Regions from separate parts of the Desulfosporosinus sp. FKA genome, predicted to be linked through region 1. Evidence: riboswitches for the same ligand, from Rfam matches in the RefSeq annotation. Region 1 holds a riboswitch; each other region holds the start of a gene.
What was found. A riboswitch is a leader RNA that binds a small molecule or an ion and turns the genes downstream of it on or off. The one in region 1 is predicted to bind cobalamin.
Positions count from the first base shown of each region.

Region 2: another riboswitch for cobalamin. It lies ahead of cbiE (precorrin-6y C5,15-methyltransferase (decarboxylating) subunit CbiE); the one in region 1 lies ahead of purF (amidophosphoribosyltransferase).
Region 3: another riboswitch for cobalamin. It lies ahead of B5771_RS01085 (HoxN/HupN/NixA family nickel/cobalt transporter); the one in region 1 lies ahead of purF (amidophosphoribosyltransferase).
Region 4: another riboswitch for cobalamin. It lies ahead of B5771_RS19110 (ABC transporter ATP-binding protein); the one in region 1 lies ahead of purF (amidophosphoribosyltransferase).

Region 1 covers NZ_NAHZ01000023.1:14,046-18,261, forward strand. The annotation lists gene thiC (phosphomethylpyrimidine synthase ThiC) at 1-679, opposite strand, end outside; gene purF (amidophosphoribosyltransferase) at 740-2,140, opposite strand; cobalamin riboswitch at 2,268-2,441, opposite strand; gene B5771_RS06825 (MurR/RpiR family transcriptional regulator) at 2,535-3,371, opposite strand; gene B5771_RS06830 (sugar phosphate isomerase/epimerase family protein) at 3,613-4,216, shown strand, end outside.
Region 2 covers NZ_NAHZ01000022.1:52,266-56,481, forward strand. The annotation lists gene cbiD (cobalt-precorrin-5B (C(1))-methyltransferase CbiD) at 1-974, shown strand, start outside; gene B5771_RS06485 (YtxH domain-containing protein) at 1,155-1,583, opposite strand; cobalamin riboswitch at 1,931-2,111, shown strand; gene cbiE (precorrin-6y C5,15-methyltransferase (decarboxylating) subunit CbiE) at 2,244-3,485, shown strand; gene cobI (precorrin-2 C(20)-methyltransferase) at 3,482-4,213, shown strand; gene cobM (precorrin-4 C(11)-methyltransferase) at 4,200-4,216, shown strand, end outside.
Region 3 covers NZ_NAHZ01000010.1:278-4,493, forward strand. The annotation lists gene B5771_RS01075 (FadR/GntR family transcriptional regulator) at 1-598, opposite strand, end outside; gene B5771_RS01080 (metallophosphoesterase) at 664-1,815, opposite strand; cobalamin riboswitch at 1,915-2,106, shown strand; gene B5771_RS01085 (HoxN/HupN/NixA family nickel/cobalt transporter) at 2,232-3,254, shown strand; gene B5771_RS01090 (precorrin-6A/cobalt-precorrin-6A reductase) at 3,302-4,042, shown strand; gene B5771_RS01095 (SHOCT domain-containing protein) at 4,172-4,216, opposite strand, start outside.
Region 4 covers NZ_NAHZ01000032.1:471,989-476,204, reverse strand. The annotation lists gene B5771_RS19120 (Uma2 family endonuclease) at 206-787, shown strand; gene B5771_RS19115 (hypothetical protein) at 793-987, shown strand; cobalamin riboswitch at 1,795-1,971, shown strand; gene B5771_RS19110 (ABC transporter ATP-binding protein) at 2,046-3,590, shown strand; gene B5771_RS19105 (energy-coupling factor transporter transmembrane component T) at 3,565-4,216, shown strand, end outside.

The DNA.
Region 1 (4,216 bases):
CATCAGCCAGACTGAGAGTTGCGTTATATTTCCTGGCAATTTCCAATACCCGATCATATTGTTCATAAAGAGGATTTTCACATTGATTGGCAATCATCCAGCCGATTAAGTGAGTACCTCCGTAACTTACCAAGGGATCAAGGCGGCCTTCTTTCTTGGCCCGTTCCACAACCTCCATAGTCGTTGCACAGTGCAAAGCCAGGAAATCAACACCATCGGCTGCATGCCTCTCAATGACCTCAAACATTTCCTCGACATCCATTTTTACAGTCGAACCGTACTTTTTCCCAGCTTCAGCTATTGCCTGATAAACAGGCAGTGTTCCAACCGGCACGAAAGCAGAATTTAAGGTTTCTTTACGCATTGTATCAATATCGCCGCTGACACTCAGATCCATGAGAGCATTCGTACCTGCTGCCAAGGCTGTTTTGACCTTTTCAATTTCTTCGCTTATGGTGGCTTCGCTGCCGTAAAGACCGATACTGGCACTGACCTTAGTCCGCAGTCCCTTCCCAATGCCTACAGGAACAAGAGTCTTGTGGTTGATATTACCAGGGATGACAATAGTTCCTTCAGCAACTCCCTGCCTGATAAATTCCGGTGCAACGTTTTCGCAAGCCGCCACCTGCTCCATTTCAGGTGTTATTATTCCTTCACGCGCTTTTGTTAACAAACTCATCATTATCTTCCTCATCCTCCCGATAATATATAATGATTTTCTTTGAATCCCTTTGCCGATCTAACCAGTTTCCTGTTTAAAAACCGGCACGTGATATACCCCATCAAAACACGCCGTGCAAAGCTCTTCAGACCGCTGCAGGACTCGAAGCATTCCTGGCAGACTAAGGTAATAAAGGCTGTCCGCTCCAATCTGAAGCCTAACTTCTTCAACAGTCCGCTGCGCAGCAACAAGCTCATCAACGGACGGAATATCGATACCGTAATAACAAGGAAAGCGTAAGGGCGGAGACGCTGCCAGAAAATGCACTTCTTTAGCGCCTGCTTCTCTGAACATTTGGACAATTTGGCGGCTGGTGGTTCCCCGAACAAGGGAATCGTCCACAATAACTACCCTTTGCCCTCGAATCACATCGCCAAGAACATTAAATTTCAGCTTAACAGCCCGTTCTCGTTCCGTTTGTTCAGGTTTAATAAACGTCCTCCCCATGTACCTGTTTCTAATCAAACCTTCTCGGAAAGGCAGGCCAAGCTGCTCGGAGTATCCCATAGCCATTGCCGTACCAGACTCGGGAATGGCTATGACTTCGTCCCCAGCCATCGGATGCTCTCTGGCCAACTCTCTGCCAAGATCTCTGCGGACTGAATTCACAGTTCTGCCATCCAGTACACTGTCCGAACGTGCTAAATAAATGTATTCAAACACGCAAAAGCATGGGCGTCGTCTCGAACAGTTTTGGATAAACTCAATCCCCGCTTCGTTGATTATCACACCCTCACCGGGATTAATCTCCCGAATCACTTCGCCGTTTGCAGCCTCAATAGCGCACGTTTCCGAAGCTATCATATAACCGACTTCGGAATTTTTCATTTTACCCAAGCATAAGGGGCGCATCCCATGGGGGTCTCGCAAGCCGATTAGACTGTTTTCTGTCAGCATGACCAGTGAGTAGGAACCTGATATGTCATTCAGATAGCGTTCCAAGAGTTTCTTAAGCGGGAGACTCCTGTAATGTTCTATAAAACTCAAAAAAACTGCACTGTCTAACTTGAGTGATTTAGTTGCTCCCGCTGGTGCCAACCTCTTGTTTAATTGACTTGCATTGGTTATGTTGCCATTATGAGCTACTGCGATACTGCCCCGTTCATCCTTATAAACCAAAGGTTGAGCGTTTGCTTCCGAACTATCACAGCTGGTTGAATATCTCACATGTCCAATGGCGGCATTTCCCTTTAAGTTTTCAATAAGATCTTTATTAAAAACTTCTGTAACCAAGCCCATTTTCTTATGTAATCTAAGTTCCTTCCCATCGGAAATGGCTATCCCTGCGCTTTCCTCTCCTCGATGCTGCAGTGCAATAAGTCCATAATAAGTTTTCAGAGCAACACTCTTACCTGGAGCGTAAATACCGAAAACACCACACTCGTCACGGGGTTTGTCATGAAGTTCCCACGGAAACATTCTTTTCGCCTCCCTCGAAATCAGTAACCTTTTAAAAATTAGCAGCCGTTTAAAACAAAAAATCCGCAACTCACTAAGAGCGCGGATTTTTCCATCATCCTCACCTAAATCGACTTAAACACGAAGCCGACAGATAGAATTTACAGGCAGGTCTCCTGACTCTGGTTCATAGCTTCCTTGCCCCCTTCCTCCCTACGGAGTGGTTGCGGCAATAGCTCCCCATTACAGTGGCGGGTCCGTCCGGGACTTGCACCCGGTTCCCTATTCTCCCTCATTGGGCACCTGTAAAAATATGTTTATTTACAGTTGATATTACTTAAGAAAACAGAATCTGTCAAGTGTAAATTGTTTCACTTGGAGAAGGTGTGAGTAAAACTGCATTGGCATTCTGAAGCTATCGTTTAATAATGCTGCCATACGTTTCTCTAAGTTCTTGTAAATACTTCATTTTTTCCAATGGGTTCTCCTTCAGTTGTGCTATTTTTAAAATCAGTAAATCAAGCAGCGCTAAAGGTGACATCATGGAATGATACTCGTTTGGTTCTCCGCGATAACTGTAAAGAATTATGTCGGCGAGTTCCAGATAGTCTGAGGTCATTAAGTCTGTAAATAAAATAGTGTGGTAACCTGCTATTTTGCTGTGCTTTAAGAGAATTTTTACCTCAGATAAAAGTCGGGAATAGCTGAACATTATAACGAGGTCATTTGCGGAAAAATTAACAAGTGATTCATAAAGAGCAGAGCCGCCCTTGAGAAGAAGAAATTCAATACCAAAGCGATTAAGACGATAAATTAATATTTCAGCCAAGCCACTCGACCCATCTGGAGCAAATATATATATTTTGGGTGCTGAAATTATGCATTCAGCCGCTTCTTTTAAAGTTTCAGGCATCACTTCTCCTAAAGTCTTTTCAATATGATAATAATACCGTGACATAAAATCATGAATGTTAAAATCCTTCTCATTCCATTGTCGGAGTGTAACAGATATTTTGGACGCAGGTGTTGAACATATATTATCGCGCAAATATCTCTTAAATTCCTTTATATCCTTAAATCCAATCTTTTTCCAAAAGCGGGAAACGGTCGATGCACTGATGCCTGATTTCACGATCAATTCTTCAGTGGTGATATATTGGAGCTCGTTTTTATTGCGCAATAAACAATCCATAATACGGTGATCAGAGCTAGAGAAATGTTTTTTATTTTCTTGAAATATATTGTCCAACATTGTATTTTCCTCCTGCGTAGTTTAGAGATTATTAATAGATAGAGAGAGAGAGACTCAAACGCGTTTTGAGGTTTCGCAGCACTCTTTTAGAATTATATACTTAAAGCAGTCAAAACTGAAATTAATATTTCAAATTCGCTATTATGAAATGTTTTACTTAGTATTTACAATCCCGTAATTCTACCATAATACTTCTATGCTAAAATCGAGTCAGTTTTAGAATAGAAAGGAAAATAATTCAATGCCAGAACTATATTTTTCATCCACACTTATGTGGCCTGCTTCTTTGGAAGATCTTTTTCGAACAGCTTATGAAAACGGTTTTGCTGGAGTTGAATTTTGGGCTCAGCAGTTTGCTGTCAAGGGATATTCTGTAAAAGATTTTGTAAAGATGCTTAGTATTTATCCGCTCAAGACTATGGTACATAGCTTTAGTTGGGATCTGAATTTGGCATCCCTAAATGATGAGATAAGAGAAGCCTCAATTAGAGAGACGCTAAAGGGAATTGATTTAACAGCAACATTAGGAGGATTTGAAATTACTGTGCATCCCGGAAAAAGAACCCTAGATACAGAGCCTGAAGTTTATTACGAACGCCTACGGAATTCTCTAGTTGAAATCTCAAGGTATGCAAAAGAACGTCATGTCAATGTTTCCCTGGAAATCATGGAAAAAGCCAAGAAAGAATTTGTTGTTTCCATCGAAGCTTTAAAACAACTGACAGGAAATTTATTTAATGAATTTTTCTATACTCTGGATATTGCCCATTGCGATCAGGAAGAAATAATATTTACATCCTTAGCAAGTTTGGACAGAATATCCAAACTACATGTAAGTAATCGAA
Region 2 (4,216 bases), on a different contig from region 1:
GGATGCCGATCCATTCCGGAAGCCTTGAAGATTCGAAGGCGACAGCAACTATTATCAAGGATGCCGGAGATGATGCCGATGTAACGGACGGCCTAGAGATTCGTGTCTTCGTACGCATGCTTGCGGCTCAAGGAGAGGTTCATATTCGGGGTGGACAAGGTGTGGGCACAGTTACTAAAAAAGGTTTGGATCAACCTGCAGGTGAAAAGGCTATTAACTCGGTCCCCAGACGAATGATACGCGAAGCAGTACGGGAAGTTTTTCCTCAGGAAGAACTTGAAATCACCATTGAAGTTCCGGGTGGTGAAGAGACTGCTAAACGCACTTTAAACCCCCGTCTGGGTATTGTGGGCGGGATTTCAATTCTGGGAACGAGTGGAATCGTTCGTCCCATGTCCGAAGAAGCCTTCAAAACCTCAATTTTACCGGAGTTAGACCAGGCAGTGGCCTACGGGCATAAAGCAATTGTTTTAACTCCAGGACATTATGGATTTCGTGTGGCGACAGAAGGCTTTGATGTTCCCACAGAAGCCGTTATTCAAATGAGCAATTTTGTCGGTTACCTTTTGGAAGAAGCTGTTTACCGGGGTATTGAAGATGTCGTTTTATTGGGCCACATCGGCAAATTGATTAAAGTTTCGGGAGGTATCTTCCACACACATAATCGTGTGGCTGATGCGCGGACGGAAATTTTACTGGCTCATGCTGCCCTCTCCGGAATTAAGGCCGAAACCTTAAGAGCATTGGCAGAGTTCCCCACAACGGAGGGAGCTGCTATAGAACTCTTAAACCTTGGTCACCAAGCATTGCTTCATCATTTAGCTCATCTGGCCAGCGAACGGGCACAAGCTTTTACGTTTGGCCGTCTTCGAGTGGGAGCCATCATGACCTTACTTAATGGTCAGCCCGTAGGCTGGGATATGAATGCTCGAGAGATCGTTGAAAAACAGCATTGGAACGCTGGTAAGATTTAAGGGCTTGAGAGTAAATACGTTTATCCAGTTTTTAAGACCCCCACTTCTTGTAAGTGGGGGTTGGTCCTGATGTTCAGTTTGAGCTGAACGAGTTCACTTTGTTAAGAGAAGCCCTAAAATCGTGTGCTCGATTTTAGGGCTTCTTGATTATTATGGAATCTACGTAAGGATTTGTGTATATTAGGGCAGTGTATCAATATCATCTTGAATTGAAGTTTCAACAGTTGGCGACTCAGAAGAGAACGTAACATCTTCAGCTTCGGATTCGGATTCTGAGTCCACCTGAATATCTACCGCAGAAGAGCGGGCAATGTCAATGGAATTTAATTTTTTGGGTTTCAAGTCCTGCCAGAGGACTTGAAGATCTTCTTTAATTTTCTTTCCCTTATCGAGCAGGTTAGAGCCTGTTTCTTTTAAAGCCTCTGTTTGCTGAACTGTGCAGTCTTGAACTTGTTCGGCAAGATTTCCTGCTTTTGTTTGAATATCCTTACGTAATGCTTCCCCGCTCTTTGGTGAGACCATTAAACCGACAAAGGCGCCGGCCACTCCGCCAACAAGCGCCGCTATGGCGACGGAGCCGATACTCGCAGTTTTTTTACCTTCGGGCATATTATCATAAACTCCTTTCTTTGCACGTTATGCAAAATATCTTATTCTTTAAGAGTCAGTGAAGTGCTAAATAAATTATGGTATAATACAGCAAAAATGGATAATAAGGGTATACCCTTAACAAGAGAATTTTTTTTAACTGCTTAAATTGGCTTAAAACTAATTGCTAACATTGCCTAATTAAGAAATAAACTATAAAATAGATTTTAATCAATGAAAATGGAAAAAATCAGTTTAAATTATTTTGAAAAGAGGAATTTTGCTAATACTTATAGAATACTCAGATAATCAGATGACATGACATAATAAAACATCTATTTAATGAAACATCATTTAGGGTTTATAATTTTATAACAAGTACTTAAGGCTCCTCAGTCAACGAGGATTTAAAAGGGGAAGCCGGTGAAAATCCGGCGCGGTCCCGCCACTGTGAACAAGGAGTTCTCTTCCATTCCTTTAACCGTTTTGAATAAAGGAAGAGGATGATGATTTGAAGTCAGAAAACCTTCCTTAAGTAATTCACGGTCCTACGAGCGATAGGAGATGTGTGTGTTTATTAAGGATAAACCATACGAGCCGCTCAGGCTCTTTTTTAATTGTCCCAAAGTTCCAAGGCAGGTTTTGGCCAAACGTTAGTCAACCATGGAAGAAGGGTAATCAATGTTAAAGGTAATTGGAATCGGGCCCGGAAGAACAGAATGGCTGCCGCCGGCCGTTAGAGATTTGGCTATGAACTGTGACGTTTTAATTGGAGGATCTAGAGCTCTCAAGCTTTTTCCTGATTTTTTGGGTGATCAACACTGTTTAATAGGAGACCTTAAGGCCAGCCTTGAGGTCATTAGAACGGCCTTATTGGCTAAGAAAGATATCGGCGTTCTTGTCTCGGGTGATCCAGGTTTTTTCAGCCTTTTGCCCAGATTAAAAAAAGAATTTCCCGGGGAGCAAATCGATGTTTACCCCGGTATCAGTTCTCTTCAATTTGCCTTTGCCCGGGCAGGACTCCCTTGGCAAGAGGCTGATTTTGTAAGTGTCCACGGACGAGATCTATCAGTACTTCCTACTCAAATAAGGCGTCTGACGGGAGTATTAACCGGAGGGTCGAACACTCCGCAAAGAGTCGCCCAATTTTATCTTGATCTTGGACAAAATCCAAATATTTCAGTAGGGAATGCATTGGCTTACCCCGAAGAGCTATGGCAAACTATGGATGCCAATCATTTGGCTCAAGAAGCTGCCCCCTTGAAGAATGCAATTCTTATTTTGCATCCGGAGCTGACTTCGCTGATCGACGATCAGGCAAAGAATTCAGCGAATAACGTACGCGGAGGACGAATAGGGATACCGGATCAGGAATTTTTGCGGGGAAACGTTCCTATGACCAAGTCAGAGATTCGAGTTCAAGTACTCGCTAAAGCTCAAATTACCAGATCTGACAGTATTGTTGATATTGGGGCGGGTACTGGGAGTATTAGTATTGAAGCTGCCGGCTTAGTTCCGGAGGGAGTTGTCTATGCTATTGAACATAATCCCGAAGCTCAAGCCTTGATTCTTGCTAATCAGGAGAAGTTTGGTGTTTCTAATCTTCGTTTGATTCCCGGAAGCGCACCCGATGTTTTTCCGGAACTTCCGCCGGTTAATGTCTGTATCATTGGAGGAAGTAAAGGGCGGCTGGAGGATATTTTATTAAACGTTCCGCTCCTTGAAGGGGGAAGGGTCGTCATTACAGCCGTCACCCTTGAAACCATGTCTCAGGGAGTAAAATTACTTTCAGAACTGGACTATCAGGATATTGATATTGTTTCTCTTCAAGCTGTCCGCTGGCAGCCTGTTCATCATCTGCATATGGCCCAAGCCTTAAATCCTGTCTTTATATTATCTGCACGAAAAGGGGTAAGATCATGACAACAACATGGGGTAAATTTTATGGAGTCGGAGTCGGGCCAGGTGATCCTCGCCTCTTAACTCTGCAAGCTGTTGAAGTCCTGCAAACAGTAGATTTGGTGGCTATTCCCAAATCGAAAATGGAGAGAGAAAGTGTTGCTTGGGACATTGCTAAAGTCCACTGTCCTGCTAATGCTCGTTTGCTGGAATTGGAAATGCCCATGACGGCTGATCAGGAAGTTTTAGCCAAGGCCTGGCGGGACGGAGCAGAAATGCTCTTACAGGAGCTGAAGCAGGGCAAATCAATCGCCTTTATTACGTTAGGCGATCCCTCCTTATATAGTACTTACAGTTATCTGCTGAACCTTCTCCAAGAGCAATTACCGTCCGAATTAATTACGACTGTTCCTGGTATTACAGCCATGGCAGCCGCGGCCGCGAAAATCAATTTGCCGCTTGCTACGGGAGATGAGCCCTTAGTGGTCCTGCCGAGTACGGAAGACGTTGGCCAATATCTTGATTTTCCCAATTTGGTATTGATGAAAGTTTCGCGCAGGCTTCCGGAAATTCTCAACCTTCTCCAAGAGCGAGATCGAAAAGCTGTTTTACTCACACGTTTAGGTCAGTCCGGGGAGCAAATCTGCTGGGAACCGAAACCGGAAGATTTCCAATCCACTAAGATCGATTACCTTAGTCTGCTCCTGGTGAAAAAGAATTTATTAGGGAGGGAAAACGGTGAGCGAAAATAAACC
Region 3 (4,216 bases), on a different contig from region 1:
AAAATTCCATAATCATGCGATGATCATTTAGCGTATTGCGAACCATTTCTTCATTGGTATCTGACAAAGGAACTCCTTTGTTGATAGCTTGATAAAGAACAGGCATCAGTTGATTCATAAACTCATTATGGGTCGCTTTAGCAATGGCTTGATGAAAGGCCTGTTCTACTTCAGTTCGATCTTCTTTTTTAATGATCAGTTCTTCTTCTAACTTGCCATAATACAAAATTCGCTCAAGTTCTTTATCAGTTGCACGTTTTGCGGCATAATAAGCCGATTGCGGTTCAAAAATGAGCCGCATTTCGTAGAGATCTTGGATATCTGGTTTAAATGCAGAAAGCTCTTTTAAGCCATATGCCTTGTTCAAATCCAGGTTGTCTTTGACATAAGTTCCTTTACCACGCTGGATTTCCAAAACATTATGAGCAATTAAGATGCGAATAGCTTCTCGCAGTGTCGTACGACTCACTTGTAATTTTCCTGCAAGCTCATTCTCATTGGGAAGCTTATCACCTGCTGAAAATTTTTTGTCGATAGTAATCATTGCCAGGATGTCTTCCGCGACATCCTCCACTAAGCTTCTGCCTTCCCTAGCCATCATCTGCCTCCTTTTCAGAAAAATCCGGTCATCTGCCAAGAAACTTCATTCAGTTAACAACTGGACTACTTAAACTTAATAGTGATATCTACAATTTCAGGTGTATTTCCCAACCTAATTGGCGGGCCCCACGTTCCATATCCTGAGGAAACGATGAGTTGAAAGTTTCCTTTTTTAAGGTAGCCCCAATCGTCTTCAAAGATTCGGCGAGTAATTAAGCGAATCGGAAACAACTGTCCTGCATGAGTATGCCCTGATAGCTGTAGGTCAACCCCTTGCTGAACAGGTTCCTCCAATTGTAATGGTTGATGATCCATAACGATAATAGGCAGAGAGTGATTAACTCCCTGAAGCAAGGTCTGTAGAGATTTTCTCTGAACCCCATTATAACGAGCTCCGGATCGATCATCTCTGCCAACTAAATAGAAACTTCCATCGATTTCCTGACTGCTGTCCTTCAAAACTCTTACACCTGCTGCCTCCAAATATTTGACGGCTTCTTCAGCATTTCCTCCAATATACTCATGATTGCCCAACACGGCAAAGGCCCCGTACTGAGCTTTCAATTTTTCAAAGGCTTCCGTCATTTCCTGCTTATTAACCGCTTCAACATTCTCGTCAAATACGTCGCCCGCAAACAGTACAAGGTCAGGCTGCAATTGATTGATCATCCCAACCATCTTAGTAAGATAACTATTATGAATGATCGTACCGAGATGGATATCCGATACCATCACAACATGCAATTGTTTCAGCGAGCCCGCCTGTTTGGCTATTGTAATATCATAATGATTTATGCGCGGGTTTCGCGCATTCCAGGCCCCGTAGCCTACAATTCCCAGCACAAGAACGAAGATCGCCAATCCGAAAGCCGGATTTAGACCCTCCTTCAGAGGAATAAGATGAAAACTATAGTTTACTAAACGCATGAGATCGATGGCAGCAATGATTAATAAAAAGTAAAACATAAAGGCCATCCAATAGGCCCCAATGAGATTTAACCCTTCGTAAAGCCCCTGCGGCAGATATTTTTGCAAAAAGCGGGCAATTAAATAGGACAATGAAATCAGCCCAAAAACAAGCCAATAAACTTTTAGAGGAATAAAGGGGACATAGCTAAATAAAGCTTGCCAGCCACGCAGGCCGATATAATAATTAATTCCTCCATAGACAAGAAAGAAAACAACTCCTATTAGAATGAAAAACGGATTAATCATTTAAACACTTTCACCCCCGATTTTATAACTATAACACAAGGTTTACATTTAATGAACTTGCTGTACAAAATCACTTCATTCATGTTATTATTAGAATTAACTAAATAGTTAGGAATAAGTGATCCCTTCCTGAGGGAAAAGGATTGAAAAGGAAAGTCAGTTAAAGGCTGACGCGGTGCCCGCCACTGTAAAAGGGAATCAATTCACACAATGTCACTGGGACAAACCTGGGAAGACGTGAGTTGATAATGATCTTGAGCCAGGAGACCTGCTTATTCTTAAGCCAAACTACCTACGGGAATGTTAGGGGGTATATATTTGTATTATCTTTAAGCCCTTCTCTTAGGAGACGGGCTTTTCGTTTTGTCTGACGCGGTTGAACAATGCAATGAATTACTTATTAGGAGAGAGAGACTATGAATAACGCCGCCAAAGATATTTGGGATCGTCACCGCTGGCTTCCTTATGGAGTTTCTGTGACTGGTATACACTTGCTAGGTATAATCATGCTGCTATTAAATTTAAAACAATTTCCTCAGTTACTGGGATTTGCTTTTCTCGCCTATACCTTAGGCCTGCGTCATGCCTTTGATGCGGACCATATTGCGGCCATAGACAATACAGTTCGCAAAATGATTCAACAAGAACAAGACCCTATGGGGGTCGGCTTTTTCTTCTCGATTGGTCATTCAACCGTTGTCTGTATCATGTCCATCATTACTGCTGTTTCTATGCATTGGGCACAACAAAACATCCCCCAAATACAAAATTTCGCCAGTATAATAGGAACCGCAGTTGCCGGAGGATTTCTTTTGCTTATAGGACTGTTTAATCTTTACATTTGGTTTGATATCTTTGGCTTTTTCAAGAGAATGCGTCAAGGTGAATTTGACGAAGAAAACCTTGACGAACTTTTATTGAATCGAGGATTCGTAAGCCGTTTTTTTAAACCCCTCTATCGATTTATAAATAAAAGCTGGCATGTTTATCCTTTAGGCTTTCTCTTCGGGCTTAGTTTTGATACAGCTTCGGAAGTTGCTTTACTGGCCATTTCTGCTACACTCGGTACTAAAGGCATGCCCATGACAGCAATTCTTTCTCTGCCTGTTATATTTGCTGCAGGCATGAGTTTGATGGATACAGCAGACGGGGTTTTTATGACGACAGCATATCATTGGGCTTTTTCTACCCCTCTGCGCAAAATTTATTATAATCTTTCGGTTACAGGTTTATCGGTTATTGCCGCCCTCGTCATTGGTATTATTGAACTTGCTCAGATACTCTCAACCAAGCTGGGTTATCATAGCAGTTTTTGGGTCTGGATCCAAAGTCTCAACTTTGGTTCTATCGGTTACATACTTGTCGGTCTTTTTGTTATTACTTGGGCAGTTTCCTATATCATATGGAAAGTTATGGATTTAGAAAATTGCCTGAATTAATTCCCCTTCGCGCTATTGCTATTGATCACTAACGGAGGTTAACAAACATGATCATTCTTTTGGGGGAATCTGCAGCAGCACGTGAATTAAATACACAGCTAACCGCTAGAAAAATTGATGTTATTCAGAGACAATACTGGTCTGAAGAAACTCCCCTGCCATCTCATCCAGCATTAGTTATTGATGCAAGTCACCCTTCTGTGAGCAGTAAATTTACTGCTTTACGACGTCGGTGCGAGGAACTGAACATTCCTTTTATCCGCTTAGAGCGGCCGGAAACTAAAGTTCCCTCCAGCCCTTTAATTTTCCCTGTCTACCATTGGGAAGAAGCTCTAGTCCTGCTTGAGCAACGTATTAACACCTTGCGCAAGCTAAAAGACCGGACAATTACCGTCTTTATTACAACAGGAAGCCATCAGCTTCAATCAATTACCAGTAGTTCTTTTGCCCAATCAGTGCGTCTCGTGGCAAGAATTTTACCCGAAGGGCATTTAGTGCAAAAATGTCGGGAAGCCGGTTTACATCCCCGGGATATTGTGGCAATGCAAGGCCCATTTTCCAAAGAAATTAATAAAGCCCTTTTTAAGTTTTATGGCGCAGATATTGTTCTAACACGCGACAGTGGTCTCGCCGGAGGGACAGACACAAAGATTTCGGCAGCTTTAGAGCTTGGTTTGGATATAGTTCTGGTCAGAAAAGCAAAAACCAATAATGGTTTAACCGTAAACAGCCCTCAAGAATTACTTAATTGGCTGGATCAAAAATTTTCCAATCACGCACTCACTTGAAAGCCCTGCTTCTCTGAGCCTTAGCGAAAGCGAACCGTTGCTTGACAGAATAACAAAATCGGTCTGCCAATGATTATCCATCAGCAGGCCGATTTGTAATGTGATGCTTCTTTTTTGACAAACCAAATACTAGCGGCTTTCCAAATCTTGTTTTTTGCTTTGGAATTCAGCGGA
Region 4 (4,216 bases), on a different contig from region 1:
AAAGCAACATAGAAGGAAATTAAAGAAAATTGGAGAAGATATGGGTTGGTGGTAAAAGTTGGAGAGTGAATTAATGTTTAGGGTACTGGGCGTTACGATAGTCTCTACTTCTGGAGTTCGGAAGATGGGTTGGAGCAGGTAAAAATAATTTGTTTGGATTAGGTCAGTTGGATTTTGTCAGTGTGATTTAAGGAGGATTGCTATTGTGGTGAATATAGCGAATCAGCAAAATAAAATTTACAACTATAAAGATTATTTAAATTGGTCTGATGATCGAATTGAGTTAATTGAAGGGCAAATTTATGCAATGACTCCGGCACCTTCTCGACTTCATCAAAAAGTATTAGGAAATTTGTTTTTTCAAATTAAAGGTTATTTGCAAGATAAGAATTGTGATGTTTATATTGCACCCTTTGATGTTCGCTTAAAGGAAAAAGATGAAAACAAGGATGAAGAAATAACTACCGTTGTTCAACCGGATTTAGTCATCGTTTGTGATCCTTCGAAGTTGGATGACAGGGGATGTAACGGAAGTCCGGACCTTATTGTTGAAGTGGTCTCCCCTTCAACAGCTTCAATGGATTACATACGCAAATTAGAACTCTATGAGAAGTTTGGAGTTAAAGAGTATTGGATTGTTCAGCCGATAGATCAAGTTATGATGGCTTATCGATTAAATACTTATGGAAACTATGAGCGAGCTAAGATTTACGATAAGACGGGTAGCGTGCGGATAGAGGTTTTGGAGGGGTTGGAAGTGGATTTGTTGATGATGTTTGAGAAGTAAATAACGTGGAAAGAAAATTAATGAGGATTGAGATTGATCTGGATGACGTGGGTGTGGTTAATTATGTTAAATTCGAAAAGCTAATCGCTATCGTCGGCTTAAATGATTATGTAGAATTCGATGAGGCTCCGTTCCCGATGCGATGCGAGGCAAAGCTGAGCTCGATCAGATTATCTAAATTTATCCGTTTAACCCATTAAAATGTGTTGTATACTACAGTCTCTCGGAATTAAGGGGGCGTAAATTACAGAAACGTAGCCAAAAGCCCACGGTTTTAATCGTGGGATGAAGGCGGCTTCGTAATTTCATGTAAATGTAAATGTCTTAGCACTATGATAAACTAGTATTAGTTTGATCTTTGAAAACTGGATAGAGTAAGAGGTTCTGATAGCTAATGCGTCTATCAGGTAAAACTCTATGTGTCGTCAAGAAAAAAGACGTTAAAACGATCGTTTTCAAAGAAACTGTGGTAGCTGGTAACAGGCTATCAGCCTAGAGTACCATTGTGTACTGCTCTAGGACGGGCTAATGGCATAGCCCTGAACTTGGGGTCATACTCCGATAGCAGAAATGTACTTCGGTTTAATCACCCAAGAATCCCATCGGCTTTAGCCGTGGGAGTGTCAAAAATACAGGCAAATGGAACTGAAAGCTAAATATTGATTTTGCACAGAAACCTAATTGAGAGTGGACGGTCACGCCACTGTTCGGAGCCAGCAGAGGCATCATAACCGCTATCACTGCTTACTTTTAGAAGGTGAAACGAGGGGAGATACAAGTGATTCGACAGAGAAGCGTAAGCGAGGAGAGCGAGTTTAGATTAAATATAGGCTTCAGCTATGGCTTTCTTTCCACATTGTCCGAAAGGCTTAGATGTTGACACAGAGGAACCGTCCCCCTGTGTCTCTTTTGCGAAGTGAATTGCCTAATTGAGGCTTCTAGAAGTCAATAAATTCATTTGACAAACTAAACAAACTATTTTATTATTCTTATAGTTAACACAATTAAATAAAAAATTTTTTATAGGTGCCTCAAATCGAGGATAATAGGGAACCAGGTAAAAATCCTGGACGGACCCACCACTGTAGTTAGACGTTGAAAATGTACATATGCCACTGGGTAACTGGGAAGGCGTACATTTGAGTCTATAAGTCAGGAGACCTGCCTATAAAATAATGCAAAGAGGACAAAGGTAAAGTTCTAGCTTTTTTTAAGCTAGAACTTTTTTGTTCTTAGTCAAAATTACGGGGAGATTGCTATGGAAGTAATTGCCAAAATTAGAATTGAGAAACTCAAGTTTCCGAATAATGAGAAGCCGGTACTTAAAAACATTAATTTAGAAATTAAGCAAGGAGATTTCATCGTCATTACCGGGGGGGTGGCCTCGGGAAAATCAGCATTATTACACGTCATAACAGGTGCGATTCCTCATTACCATAACGCAGAATTAACAGGAACCGTAACAATTATGGGGCAAGATATTAAAGAAATGCCTCTCAATAGAATGTCGGACTATATGGGATACATGATGCAGGAGCCCGATAATCAAATCATTAGTTTAGATGTCTACGAGAACGTTGCCTTCGGACTCGAAAATCAAGAACTTCCTTCTGCACAAATTGAGCAGGTTGTAAAAAATGCGCTGGAGTTTGTGGGCTTGCGTGGTTACGAAGAAAGACAAACTTCGTCTCTTTCAGGCGGGCAGGCCCAGCGCGTTGTTTTAGCGGGAGTATTAGCCCTCAAAGTTCCGATTCTAATTCTTGATCAACCGACTGCCGAACTGGACCCACAAGGCCGCCAGGAGATATATAAGAGGCTGGGGGAGTTAAATGAAACTCAGAATCTCACGATAGTTTTGGTTATGGACCGGATTGAAGAAGTGCTTAATTATGCTAACAGAGTTTTAATGCTTAAAGACGGTGAAATTAGTAAAGCTTACTCACCCAGGGAATATTACTGGGCCCAAATCAAGTACCGGAAAGAACTGCTCAGAGATAGCAGGCATTATACTCTTGACAGTAATAAACCCAGGGAGAGCATAGCTAAAATCAGTAATGTTTCTTTTCTGTACAATAATCAATTGCCTGGTTGTGAAGAAATTAATTTAGAAGTTTATAGGGGCGATTTTTTATCAGTCGTCGGTTTAAATGGTTCAGGCAAATCGACGTTGGCGAAATTGCTTATCGGTTTGCTAAAGCCTGCTATGGGTGAAATTCGCTTGTTTGATCAGATAATTGCTAAAAGAAACTTGAGCAAGATTTTGGCACGTGTCGGATTTTTATTTCAAAACCCAGACCATCAGATCTTTGCCAGCACAGTGGAGGAAGAGGTGGGCTTTTCCTTAAAGCTAAGGGGTGAACGAAATGATAATCTAAATCAGAAAGTTGATGAATGTTTGCAATTCGTAGGACTGGCGGATTACAAGGAAATGCATCCCCAGCGTCTAAGCCGTGGTCAGCGTCAACTTCTGGCATTAGCCTCGATACTTGCCGGTGATCCGGAGTTCATTATTACTGATGAGCCTACATCTGGCCTGGATGAGAACCAAGGTTACATGATCATGGAGAAACTCTATGACTTAGCGAATAACGGCAAAACCATTCTGTTGATTACCCATGATCTGGCCATGGCAAAAGACTATTCAAACCGCTTAGTTGCCTTATATAAGCATCGCATCAGGCTGGATATTGAGACAAAAGACATACAGCGACATTGTGAGGAACTGAAAGCTATTGGCCTGAATTTCCCAAACACTGTTACTTTCAAGGAGGTTTATGATGACACTGGCACTTCCGAAGTTTGATCCCCGTACTAAGCTTGTTTGGTATAGTTTGATGATTTACTTTTCATTGTTAAGTCAAACTGCTGCTCAATTAGGAATCACTTTACTGGGATGTATTATTTCCTCGTTAATTCTAAGTGGTTCATTTAAACACTCTAAGGCTATGGTCATCATTCTTTTGCTTTTGGGACTTCAGATCTTGATTATTCAGTTGCTGTTTTGCCGGGAAGGTACTTTGGTCTATCAATGGGGTATCTTTAAAATCTACAGTGATGCTCTGCCGCTGGCGATTACCGGCATACTGAAAGCGACACTTATTTTCTATGCCAGTCTACAGTTCTTTACCTCTGCTTCAGCTCAAGACTTTACCCTGATGCTCATAAAATTTAGAATTCCTTATCGTTTTGCCATGCTGGTGGGATTAGGTGTTCGTTTTTTGCCCCTTATGAAAGAAGAATACCAGTCGATTATCGACAGCCAGCGAACCAGGGGCCTTAAAATGGATAGCGTTTGGGATGATCTGAAAGCAATTATTCCAACATTCCTGCCCTTTTTGTATCGCGCTGTTCGTCGCTCAACGGAAATAGCCTTAGCTATGGAGTTAAGAGGTTACGGACGGAGTAAAAACCGAACGTTTTCATCGGAAA